Regions from separate parts of the Lysinibacillus zambalensis genome, predicted to be linked through region 1. Evidence: riboswitches for the same ligand, from Rfam matches in the RefSeq annotation. Region 1 holds a riboswitch; the other holds the start of a gene.

Region 1 (6,184 bases):
CTTTGTCATTTGCATCCACAACAAATACTGCGCGTGTTAGAAGACGTAACTCTTGAATATAGACACCATATGCTTCACCAAATGATAGGTCACGGTGATCTGAAACTGTTTGAACTGCATCAATACCCGCTGCACCACACCAACGTTTTTGAGCGAATGGAAGGTCAACAGATACTGTATAGATTACTACATTATCACCTAAGTCAGCTGCTGCTTCATTAAAACGACGTGTTTGTGCATCGCATACACCAGTATCTAATGATGGTACAACGCTAAATAAACGAATTTTACCCTCTGAATCTTTTAATGTAACAGGTGACAGGTCATTCGCTAATATAGTGAAATCTGGTGCTTGATCTCCAACCTTTACTTCGTTCCCAACAAGTGTTACTGGACCATTTTTAAATGTTACTTGTGCCATGTAAACGCCTCCTAATCATCATATGTACTTAATATTACTAAATGGAGGGAATTAATTGCAACTGAGACAGCTTATCAAAAATAGTTTCGAAAAATCTTTCACACCTATTCAGCCATATTTACTTAACGTTGCACCTTTTTCCAAGTTCATCACCATAATGTAGGGTTGATTTCCCAACTAACTAATGATGAATCAACCAAATTAAAGAGCTGCCTCTGCAATGAGACAGCTCTAACCATTATTCTTCGTTTTTTTCTTCTAGCTTTTCAAGTTCTGATTTTTCCTCTAAAGATACTGGTTCAGTCTTTTCCTCTTTGATTGGCAAAGGAGGTTCCACAATATTTTTTTCTATATATATTTTTTCATGAACAACTGTTGTATCTGCGAAGTAATCGTGTAAACCTTGATTGTTCGGTAAGATGCCTACAAGAATATAAAGTGGCATAAAAACGGTGTTGATGATGCGCCCGATCCAATCACGGAATAATACATCTGACCAAGTCAGATTCTCATGTTTTAATGAAATAACACGTAATCCAAATATCATTTTCCCTAATGTTTGCCCAAAAAATCTCGTCATTAATACGAAATAACTGTAATAGAGAATAGCGGATATAATCGAAATTGGTGTATACCACACTGTTTCAGATAATGACCAATCCATTAAATAAAAAATTGGGTTAACGAGAATCCCACCTACTGCTGAAATTATTAATCCATCTATTAAAAATGCCCAAAAACGTATCCAAAAGCCTGCCGTTTTTAATGCATAAATCTTATTCGTAATTGGCTCATCCATTAGGTGAGCATTCTCCATAGAGGGTGACCCTTGCATAACAATCTCATTGTTTGTCATTGTACTCCCTCCTTAGTATTCGCCATATAAGTACATCATTTTAGGTGCTTTATAGTCCGCCATAATTTTCATCAGCATTTTTTCCTCTGCTGATGGACCAAATATGGATCCAATTTTCATCCCAACATATGATTGCCAGCCACCCACATCATATGTATACTCGAATAATTCTGCGTCCTCTAAACCAAAGTCTTTACGCAATGCAGTAATTGTTGCTTCCTCATCACCAATCTCATCAACTAACCCTGCTTCAAGGGCCTTCTTACCACTAAGAATTCGACCATCGGCCACTTTTTTCACATCTGGTTCAGACATATTACGTCCATTTGCAACAATACTAACGAATTCTTGATACGTTTCATTAATCATGTCTTGCATCATAGCACGCTCTTCCGGTGTCACTTCACGCATTGGACTAAGCATATCCTTATGTTCACCAGATTTAAACGTTTCATATTTCACACCAACTTTTTCTGCTAACGCCTGATAATTAATAGATTGCATAATGACACCAATCGAACCTGTAATTGTATCGCGTTGCGCAAAAATTTTATCTGCAGGTGCTGAAATGTAATAACCACCTGAAGCTGCCATCGAATCCATAGATACATAGATTGGAATTTGTCGCTCTTCTTTAATTTTCAACAGCTTTTTATATATTTCTGCTGATTCCTTGACACCGCCACCTGGTGTATTAACACTTAAGACGATACCTTCCACAGTCTCATCATATAAAATATTATCTAATTGATTTAAGAAAAATTGATGATCATAAGAAATTGGTTGCCATAATGTGCTTGATCCAACATCTTGAATCGTACCATCAACCTTTAAGTATGCAATACGTTTATCCATATTGCCGCTTTCTTTTACCTCTTCTAATACCGTCAAGTCGTCTCCAGCAACCAAGCTATCAAAACTGCTAAAGAAATCTGATTTAAATATTGCAAAAATAGTGTTCATTCCTAATGAAAATACTAAAAGCACACCTGCAATTATTAAAGCAGCCCACCTTTTACCATTCATATTTTTCTGCCTCCTCATGAATATCCTAATTTGTTTCATACTTATTGCAATAATATGGCTTATCGCCTTAACACGAAGTTGATCTCCAACACTTTGCAAAAGCTTTAACTTATTCAACCTATAATACATTACCTAATATTATAAAAAAAATCAAAGTTCATAAAAAAGCAGGAACTTTGATTTTCGACATTATTTCCTAGGAAATTAATGATGAGTGATAGAATGGATTTTTTCTTGCTCTCGTAATTCGACACGACGAATTTTGCCTGATGAAGTCTTTGGCAGCTCAGTAACAAATTCAATTGCACGAGGATATTTATATGGGGCTGTTAAAGTTTTTACATGGCTTTGCAGTTTTTTTATAAGTGTTTCATTACCAACTTCTCCTTCACAGAGCACAACAAACGCCTTCACGATATTTCCACGAATCTTATCTGGACTTGCAACAACGGCAGTTTCTTTCACAGCCGGATGCTTTAACAACGCATCTTCTACCTCAAATGGACCAATCGTATACCCAGAAGAAATAATGACATCATCCCCACGTCCTTCAAACCAAAAATAACCGTCATTATCTTTGTATGCACGATCTCCGGTAATATACCAATCGCCTCTAAATTGTAAATTTGTTCGCTCTGGATCGTTTAAATATTTTTTAAATAACGCGGGTGTTTCGCAGTGTACAGCAATATCTCCAACTTCCCCAACCGCAACAGGATTTCCAATATCATTTATAATTTCAACAGTATTACCCGGAGTAGGTTTGCCCATTGATCCCATTCTAGACTCCATCCCTACCATTGTACCAACAAGTAATGTATTCTCTGTTTGTCCATAGCCATCTCGTACTTGTAAATTATAAACTTCGGAAAATACTTTTATCACTTCACTATTTAAAGGTTCACCTGCTGACACAGCCTGATGTATTGTACTTACATTAAAATCTTGTAAATTTTCTAGACTCGCCATAAATCGATATTCGGTTGGTGTGCAACATAAAATATTAATATTGAATTTTTCAATCAGTGCAAAGTAAGTTGCCGCATCAAAGTGACCTTTGTATACAAATGCTGTTGCACCACTTCCTAAAGTAGCGAGGAACGGACTCCAAATCCACTTTTGCCAGCCTGGAGCTGCTGTTGCCCAAACAATGTCACCCTCTTGAACACCTAACCAATTTGGCGCAGTAGTTCGCAAGTGTGCGTAACCCCAGCTATGTGTATGTACCACTGCCTTTGGATTGCCTGTTGTACCACTTGTATATGCTAAAAATGCAATGTCTGTACTCTTAGTTGGAGTAGAGCTTATATAAGATGTTGGTTGGCCTTGCATTTTTTCAAGCAACGGCTGCCAAGGCTCATGTGCATGACCAATGACAAATTGCTTTATTGCTTGTAAATTTCCCACATTATCAAATTGTTCAATATAAGGCTCAAATGCAACAACTCCTTTTGCATCGGCATGATTGATTCGATATTCAATATCTTTAGTTCTCAGCATTTCTGAACTAGGAATAATCGTTAACCCTACCTTCAAAGCTGCAATATATACGATATATGCTTCCACTGATCTCGGTACCATGACTAAAATAACATCGCCTTTTTTTAAACCTTGGGAGGTAAATACATGTGCTGCCTGATTCGCCTTTTCAAGTAAAGTTGTATATGATACGTACTGAATTTCCTCGTCTTCGCTATAAATTAATAATGCATTTTTGGTAGGATCCTGTGCATACTTTTCAATTTCCTCTGAAATGTTATACCATTCTGGTGCGATTAAATCTTCTCGTTTCATGGCAATTGCCCCCTTTTGTTATGCCCATTATAAAACTCAATTTTTATCATTTTCAATGGAATTCACTCTAATTCATTAAAGTCGTGACAACTATCATGCCCCGCTATATGGCATCAGTCACGTATTACTTCTATCCATTCCAACTTGACGTAATCGTCGCTTTCGCACAGAATTGCTGAATGAAAATAAAAAACTCCCTATTGAACGCGAATGAATAATATGGTACATTTTGGTCAACTAAAAGCATAATTGCAGGGGGACTCATTTAGAGTTGAGAAGGTAAAACCTGACCCTTTGAACCTGTTAGTTAATACTGACGTAGGGAGCAATTCACATCGACTTACTGATGAAAGGCTCTTTTACGTGTTTTTTGCACGAAAAGAGCCTTTTTTGCACGCTTACGTCCATCCAACGAGGAGGACTTAAATTGATATTCCAAACGATTCGTAAACAAAATCCACTTATTCATTGCATGACGAATTATGTTGTTGCTAATTTCCAAGCAAATGGCTTATTAGCAATAGGCGCTTCACCAGTCATGGCTGATGACGGTCATGAAGTTGAAGAAATGGTCACAATCGCCTCAGGCTTATTGATCAATATCGGGACCCTTAATGAGCGAATGAAAGAATCCATGTTACTTGCAGGAAAAAAAGCAAATGTTCTTGGCATTCCGGTTGTTTTAGATCCTGTTGCAGCAGGTGCAACGACTTACCGGAAACAAACAGTACAGCAATTTTTGGAGGAAATTAAATTTGCGGCAATTCGATGTAATATCGGAGAACTTGCAGCAATTGCCAATGTAGACTGGCAACAAAAAGGAGTAGATAGTGGTAGTGGTTCAATTTCTATAGAACTAGAGGCACAGAAAATAGCCCAACTTTACAATTGTATTGTTATTGTGACCGGTGAAAAGGATTTTATTACTGATGGCAAACATCAGCAATGGGTTACGGGTGGAAATTCGCAAATGACAGAAGTTACTGGAACTGGTTGCTTATTGAGTGCACTATGTTGTGCCTCCTTCACCGCAGGAGCTCAACCGTTTGACCAATTACTAGAAACATTATCGCTTTATAAAAAATTAGCAGAAAAAGCCGCTTCTTCTACTCGATTCATTGGCGATTTTCAAATTGCTGTATTGAATGAACTACATCGCCTTTCAAAGGAAGGTGAAGAATAATGCATATTGTAACGACAATTGCCGGTTCAGATAGTGGCGGCGGTGCAGGTATACAAGCTGATTTAAAAACATTCCAGGAATTAAAAGTATTCGGAACGTCTGTCATTACAGCTTTAACGGCCCAGAATACTTTGGGTGTATCGGATGTTTTACCAATTGAAGTGAGTTTTGTTGAAAAACAACTGAAAGCGCTAATCGAGGATTTTTCAATTAGTGCTATTAAAACAGGAATGTTGTTTTCCTCCGAAATCATCCAATCAATTGCACATATTTTAGCCGAAGTAAATATTCCACTTATTGTAGATCCTGTTATGATCGCAAAAGGTGGCGAGAGTTTATTACAGCAAGAAGCAATTGAGGCATTACGAAATTATTTGCTACCTTTAGCAACAATTGTAACGCCAAACATTCCTGAGGCCGAAACCCTTTCCGGAAGAAAAATTAATTCTATAGCAGATATTAACGAAGTAGCCCAGATCTTATTACAGACAGGCGTTCAATGCGTCGTTATGAAGGGCGGTCATTTAGAGGATAAATGTTATGCTACTGATTATGTATTTTTTCAAGATGGTCGATCATTTTCTATGCAATCTACTCGTATTGCAACAAAAAACACGCATGGTACAGGCTGTACATTTTCCGCTGCATTAACTGCTTTTCTTGGTCTTGGGCTACCTATAGAAATGGCAATTGAGGAAGCTAAAAAATTTATTCAATTAGCAATAACTCATGATTTATCTATTGGGAATGGCCATGGTCCAACAAATCATTTTGCTTATCAACAGTATAAGGATTCCTGTGAGGTGATCATTCATGAAACGTGACGATTTACAGCTATATTTTATTATGGGTACAGGTAATGTTTTCAATCAGGAGCCACTAACCGTATTAGAGAAAGCTCTCC
Region 2 (6,184 bases), on a different contig from region 1:
ACAACATGTGACTCTTTCGATAGAAAATGTTAAAGGTAAGGAGTTAGTTTCGGAAAGTGTCGCATTGCCTCCAAAAGAAGCTGTAACAAAAACTTTTAAAGACTTACCGTTAGAAGATACTATGACGGCCAACATAGATGCTAAGGACGATTACGCGGTTGATAATTCACAAACTGTATTGTTACAAACAGCGACTTCAAAAGTAGTTGTTGATCAAAGTATGCATCAACTTATTCAAAAAGGTTTTCAAACGATTAATAGTAGTGTGAAAATTGTTCCATCTTCACAAGTAGCCGACAATAAGGATGCCACTGTTGTGACAAATCAGACGGCGCTCCTCGAAAAGATAGACAAGCCAATTGTATTATTTGGACGAGATGATGTTGAGAAAGTTGAAGCTACTGGGGAAATCGGGACAACAAGTCATGCATTATTCGCGTTTAGTGAATTAAAAGACATTTATGTCAGTGCTATATATCCTGGATTCGATGGCTATAAAACAATTGCATCGGTTGGAGACCAGCCATTTATACAACGTTCACCAGAAGGAGATATTGTTGTATTAGCGGATATTGCTGATACAGATTGGCCACTACATCCTTCATTCCCATTATTTTTATGGAGTGCTGAACAGCAGCTTTCAGAATCGATTGGTTCACTCGGTATTTTTACACCAAATGAGCAACGAGCCGTTGCTTTAGCGCAAGGTGATTGGAGTGTTTATTCGCGAGATGATGAGTTTTTATCGTCCGTTACGAATGGATTATTAACTGCTCCAATGAAGCCAGGAATTTATACAGCGCGCTCAAATGATGAAGAAAAGCGCTTTATCGTACAGCTTCAAGCACAGGAGCGTGTGATTGAAAAAGGAACAAGCTATACGCTTGGAGAGCTTCAGGACAATGGGAAGAAAGAAGTATCCAAAACTTCGTTCGTACCTTGGCTGATTCTTATAATCTTACTATTACTTGTTGTAGAGTGGGAGGTGCAACGACGTCGTGGATTTACGAATTGATATGCCATTAGCATTGTTGCTTTTACTTCCGTTACTCGTGTATTTTGGATGGACCTATTGGCGTGAGCGTCATCGACTTAAAAAAAGTCATATCGTCGTTCTAGGTATCCGTATAGTAGCAATATGCTGTTTAGTTTTTGCACTAGCCGGTTCCTATATTTTATTGCCTGTAAAGGAAGAACAAGTATTATTCTTAGTTGACCGTTCTGCTTCAATGAATGGTACAGATGATGAGATGGTCAATTATATAGCGGAAAGTTTACAGTCGAAAAAAGATGAACAACTTGCCGGAATTTATTCGTTTTCATCGACATTACAAACGGAAGCTATGTTATCGAACTCTTTAAAGGAAGTACCAAAGTTTACAACTATAAAAGCAACAGATCAAACAAATATCGAACAGAGTCTACAGCTTGCTTCAGGTATTGTAGATCCGAAAAAAGCAACACGACTTGTGCTCTTAACGGATGGTAATGAAACAAAAGGAGATGCCTTAGAATTTGCATCAAAGTTTAAAGGATCGAATAGTAGTGTTGATGTAGTGTCATTTAACCAACCTGTAGCTAAGGATGTATCTCTGAAAAGCTTTGTAACACCACAAGTTGCTTATGCAGGTGAACAGCAGCAGCTAGTCACTGAAATAAATGCAACTGTAGCAGAACAAGGTGAGCTATTATTATACGAAAACGATCAGCTCATCCATCGTGAGACAGTGGAGCTTGCAGAAGGTTCAAATATCTTAACGTATAAACATACCGCAACGGCTGAAGGGCTTGTAAAATATGAAGCAGTCGTGCAGGTCGATCAAGATGCGATTTTTGAAAATAATAAATTAACGAGCGTCACGATGGTGCAAAGTGAACCACATTTACTAATTGTTAATGGTTATGAAACACCATCACCAATTGCAGCGGCACTTGGCAATCAATCCATTTCCTACGATGTTGTAGATACTAAAAGTTTACCAAATGAGCTTTCTAGTTATTTACAATACAATGCAATCATTTTTGATAATGTGCCAGGACATTTAGTCGGTGAGGCAAAAATGAATGTCATTGAGCAAGCAGTGAAAAATTTTGGCGTCGGTTTTACAATGGTTGGTGGCGAAAATAGCTTTGGCTTAGGCGGTTATTTTAAAACACCAATCGAAACTTTACTACCTGTTGAAATGGAGATTAAAGGTAAGGAGCAATTACCATCATTAGGGTTGGCAATCGTACTTGACCGTTCTGGAAGTATGTCTGGAGCAAAGCTAGAGCTTGCTAAGGAGGCTGCTGCTCGTTCAGTTGAAATGCTACGAGATGAGGATACGCTCGGGTTTATTGCCTTTGATGACCGACCTTGGGAAATTATCGAGACAGGGCCACTTGGCAATAAGGAAGAAGCTGTAGATACGATTTTATCTGTAACGCCAGGCGGGGGTACTGAAATATATGGTTCACTTGCTAAAGCTTATGAAAATCTAGCAGATTTAAAACTACAGCGTAAGCATATTATTTTATTAACGGATGGACAGTCACAGTCGGGCAACTATGAAGACTTAATTGCACATGGAAAAGAAAATGGCACGACTCTTTCAACAGTTGCAATTGGTCAAGATGCAGATGCTAACTTACTTGAAGCACTCAGTGAGATGGGGAGTGGGCGTTTTTACGATGTTGTTGATGAGCAGACGATTCCTTCTATTTTATCTCGTGAAACTGCCATGATTTCACGCACCTATATTGAAGATAATCCATTCTACCCAACTATATTTAATGCCTCTGGCTGGAATACGTTATTTGCAAATGGGGTACCTAAAATGAATGCTTATATAGGTACGACAGCAAAGCAGGGGGCCACTATTATTGCAAAAAGTGAGAAGGAAGATCCCGTACTTGCAGAATGGCAATATGGCCTTGGCAAAACTTATGCCTTTACGTCTGATTCGACAGGAAAATGGACGGGAGACTGGGCAAGGTGGCAAAATTGGGGTGCATTTTGGCAAACGCTTATTTCTAAAATGCTACCAAGCTATAACGATGTTGCCTACGATGTACGTCTAGAATCGGACGGCTCCTTTGTCATTACTGACCCAACAAATGAAGCGGCATTTTTAGATATTGTTGCTGTCAATGAAGCGGGTGAGGAACTTGAAACACAGCTTGAGGCAATTTCGGCATCACAAGTTCGAGCAGTCGTGCAAGCAGAACCAGGACTCATCTTTTTCCGCATTGCCGATGAAGAGCAAGCTATTTACCAGGCTGGTTTAAGTGTACCTTATAGTGCTGAATATGAATTACGTCCAGTGAACGATAAGCTAGTCAAAGAATTAACAAAGCAAACAGGCGGCTCTGTTTTGAAAGAACCGAGCGAAGTATTCCGTGAATTTACTAAAAAAGGAGCGGAACGCCAAAATATCGCAACATGGCTTTTATTAGCAGGGATGCTACTATTCTTCATTGATATTACCATTAGACGCTTTGGTTGGGGTTTCCTAACAAGACCGAAGAAAAAAGATCAGCGTGTAGAGGAAAAACCAATACAGGCAGAGGACACAAATGTTGCCCAGCTATTAAAGGGCATGAAAAATCGACATTAGCAATTAAAAAACGATGGTTCAACGCTTTATAGCAATGAGCCATCGTTTTTTGTCATTCCAAGGCTATCATCAATAGTTGGATGACATTTACAAAGTAGGTGGTTAAAATAGGGAATATAGAATTCCTGCAAACTATTAGTGCGGTCAGATATACTGTATTTTCAAAAATATTCCGATAAATCACTCATCCCTTCAAAAAGGATTTATGAATTATAAAAGAGTATTAAGGTTAGTTACAAATACAGTTTTACGTAAATTGCTAGCAATGACAATGCCTAATACAGCACCAATAGTACTTGAAGTTAAAAAGGCTGGCATAAAAAATAAAGAAGCTACAGATGTCCCCATTAATAAATGTGCGTAAGGTGCGGCAATGAGTGAGGCAATTATACCTGTTCCAAACATTTCACCGATACCTGCGAGCCATTGTTTGCCGCTGTATTTATAGGCAAGAGCTGCACATAAAGCACCAATAACACTGCCGGGTATAGCTAATAATGAGCCTGTGCCTGTTAAAATACGAATAATGGCTGTGATAAAGGCGACCATAACAGTTGGCACTGGTCCAAGAATGATCGCGCCAATTACATTAATGGCATGCTGTACAGGGTAGGCACGCGCAATGCCTGTTGGTATTGAAACGAAGGTAGAACCTGCTACGGCAATTGCTACTAATAAGGCCATGATTGTTAATTTTCGAATTGACATAATTTCCACTCCTATTTAGTATTTTGTGAATCGCTAATTAACTAGAAAAAAGCCGCTCCCTAAAAGCATTAGGAAGCGGCCTTGCATTTAAAATAGCAAAAAGCAAGTGTCGCCACTTCCCTCCGCTAGTGTGAACTAGATCAGGTTCAAAGGGTCCGTATATGACAATATACGTCTCAGCCTTTTAAAGACTCCCCTAGTGGTAAACATTTAATTGTTAGTTTTTCTCCTAATAATGTAGCACACTACTAAAAATAGTCAATAACTTTTCAGACTAATTTGAATCAGGGTGCATAAGGTGTGGTGCTTTTTTCATTGTCCAAATAAGGGCAAGGAAGAAGCAAGCCATTAAAATAATAGACCCGAAAATATAAGGACTGTTCATATTCCAATCGAATAACATACCTGCTAAAGCTGGACCAATCATATTACCAAGACTCATATACGCATTATTCAGACCAGCTGCATAGCCTTGTTCATTTTCAGCAAGCTTTGAAATCAGTGTGTTGACAGCTGGGCGAATCAATGTCGTAGCTGTAGAGAAGATTGTCGCTACAATTAAAATAAGTGCAAACCCGGATGCGAATAATATTAAGAAAATCGAAACGGCTGCAATAAATAAATTGACTAACACTACTTTCATTTCGCCGAAGCGATTAAACAGCGGTGTAATAACAAACATCTGTACAACAACACCAAAAGCGCCGCCCATTACTAATATAATGGCGATATCAGTAGGTGTATAATTAAACTTTTCTGTAACAAATAATGATAATGTTGTTTGGAAGTTAGCAATTCCGAAAGAGAATACAAGCATGATAATTAGCATGACAAAATAAGGCATTTGGACTGAACGGGCCATCTGCTTTACAAGATTATCCTGCTTCTGCGCTTTTTTCGCTGTGTTCGGTTTTGTAGCAGGTAATAAAAAGAACGATAAAATAGCTGCTAAGATAGCTGCAAATCCAGCAGTATAAAATGGAAAGTGTAAACTAACTTTTGAGAGGAATCCACCGATACCTGGTCCGATCATAAAACCAAAGGACATTGCTGCCCCTATCATCCCCATACCTTTTCCGCGTTCCTCGTACGTTGTGACGTCAGCCACAAATGCCATTATAGGAGGTGCGACAAATGCAGATCCAAGGCCACCTAAAAAGCGTGCCAAGAAGAGCATCCACACATCTGTAGATAGCCCGAAACCAATTTGTGCAAGGCCTGTAACTATAAGACCGAAAATAATGAGATTTTTACGACCGTATTGATCGGAAAGATTCCCAGCAATTGGAGAAAAAACAAATTGTGCTAAGGCGAACGTTGCAATCAACATGCCAAGTACTTGTCCTGCAGCACCAAATAGTTGTAAATACTCAGGCATGACAGGAATAATAATTCCGATACTCCCCATTGCGATAAACATATTAAACATTAAAATATATAAAGCCGCCTTATTAGACTTCTGCTGGGTCATCGAATACCCCTTTCTTTATTCAAATATATTACAGTCTACCACAAGGCTTGTACGTTTACTATTGACTATAAGTCTGAAATAAGAGACTTATTTATGGGGATTCTAATTATTAAAACAAGTTTCTGCACCAGTCTTCCCTTGGGATTCTCTTCCAGATAAACAAAAAAGCTATTCTCAACGTAATGTGAGAACAGCTTAAGTTTATCGAATACTCATTTTAAATTCTAAAAACAGCTCATTGTATTTACCCAAATAATCAGGGCCTAAGTTTTTATAAACTTCTAATGTTTTACGTTGTTCTTCAGAAGGATAGAATCGCTTATCAGATACAACTTCCTTATCCATTAACTTCATCGCTGCAATATTAGGGGAAGAGTAGCCTACATAATCAGCGTTTTTAGCACCTGAT

Evidence for each region. A riboswitch is a leader RNA that binds a small molecule or an ion and turns the genes downstream of it on or off. The one in region 1 is predicted to bind thiamine pyrophosphate.
Region 2: linked by a shared signal. The riboswitch ahead of thiW (energy coupling factor transporter S component ThiW) and the one ahead of thiM (hydroxyethylthiazole kinase) in region 1 are both predicted to bind thiamine pyrophosphate.

The regions. Positions count from the first base shown of each region.
Region 1 covers NZ_JBEGDG010000004.1:126,537-132,720, reverse strand. Annotated here, with positions in the region: gene tpx (thiol peroxidase) at 1-421, opposite strand, end outside; gene ABNX05_RS07755 (RDD family protein) at 660-1,277, opposite strand; gene sppA (signal peptide peptidase SppA) at 1,290-2,303, opposite strand; gene mbcS (acyl-CoA synthetase MbcS) at 2,508-4,097, opposite strand; TPP riboswitch at 4,341-4,439, shown strand; gene thiM (hydroxyethylthiazole kinase) at 4,525-5,280, shown strand; gene thiD (bifunctional hydroxymethylpyrimidine kinase/phosphomethylpyrimidine kinase) at 5,280-6,104, shown strand; gene thiE (thiamine phosphate synthase) at 6,094-6,184, shown strand, end outside.
Region 2 covers NZ_JBEGDG010000003.1:180,198-186,381, reverse strand. Annotated here, with positions in the region: gene ABNX05_RS06575 (vWA domain-containing protein) at 1-1,015, shown strand, start outside; gene ABNX05_RS06570 (VWA domain-containing protein) at 999-3,596, shown strand; gene thiW (energy coupling factor transporter S component ThiW) at 3,807-4,304, opposite strand; TPP riboswitch at 4,405-4,512, opposite strand; gene ABNX05_RS06560 (MFS transporter) at 4,579-5,775, opposite strand; gene ABNX05_RS06555 (ABC transporter substrate-binding protein) at 5,977-6,184, opposite strand, start outside.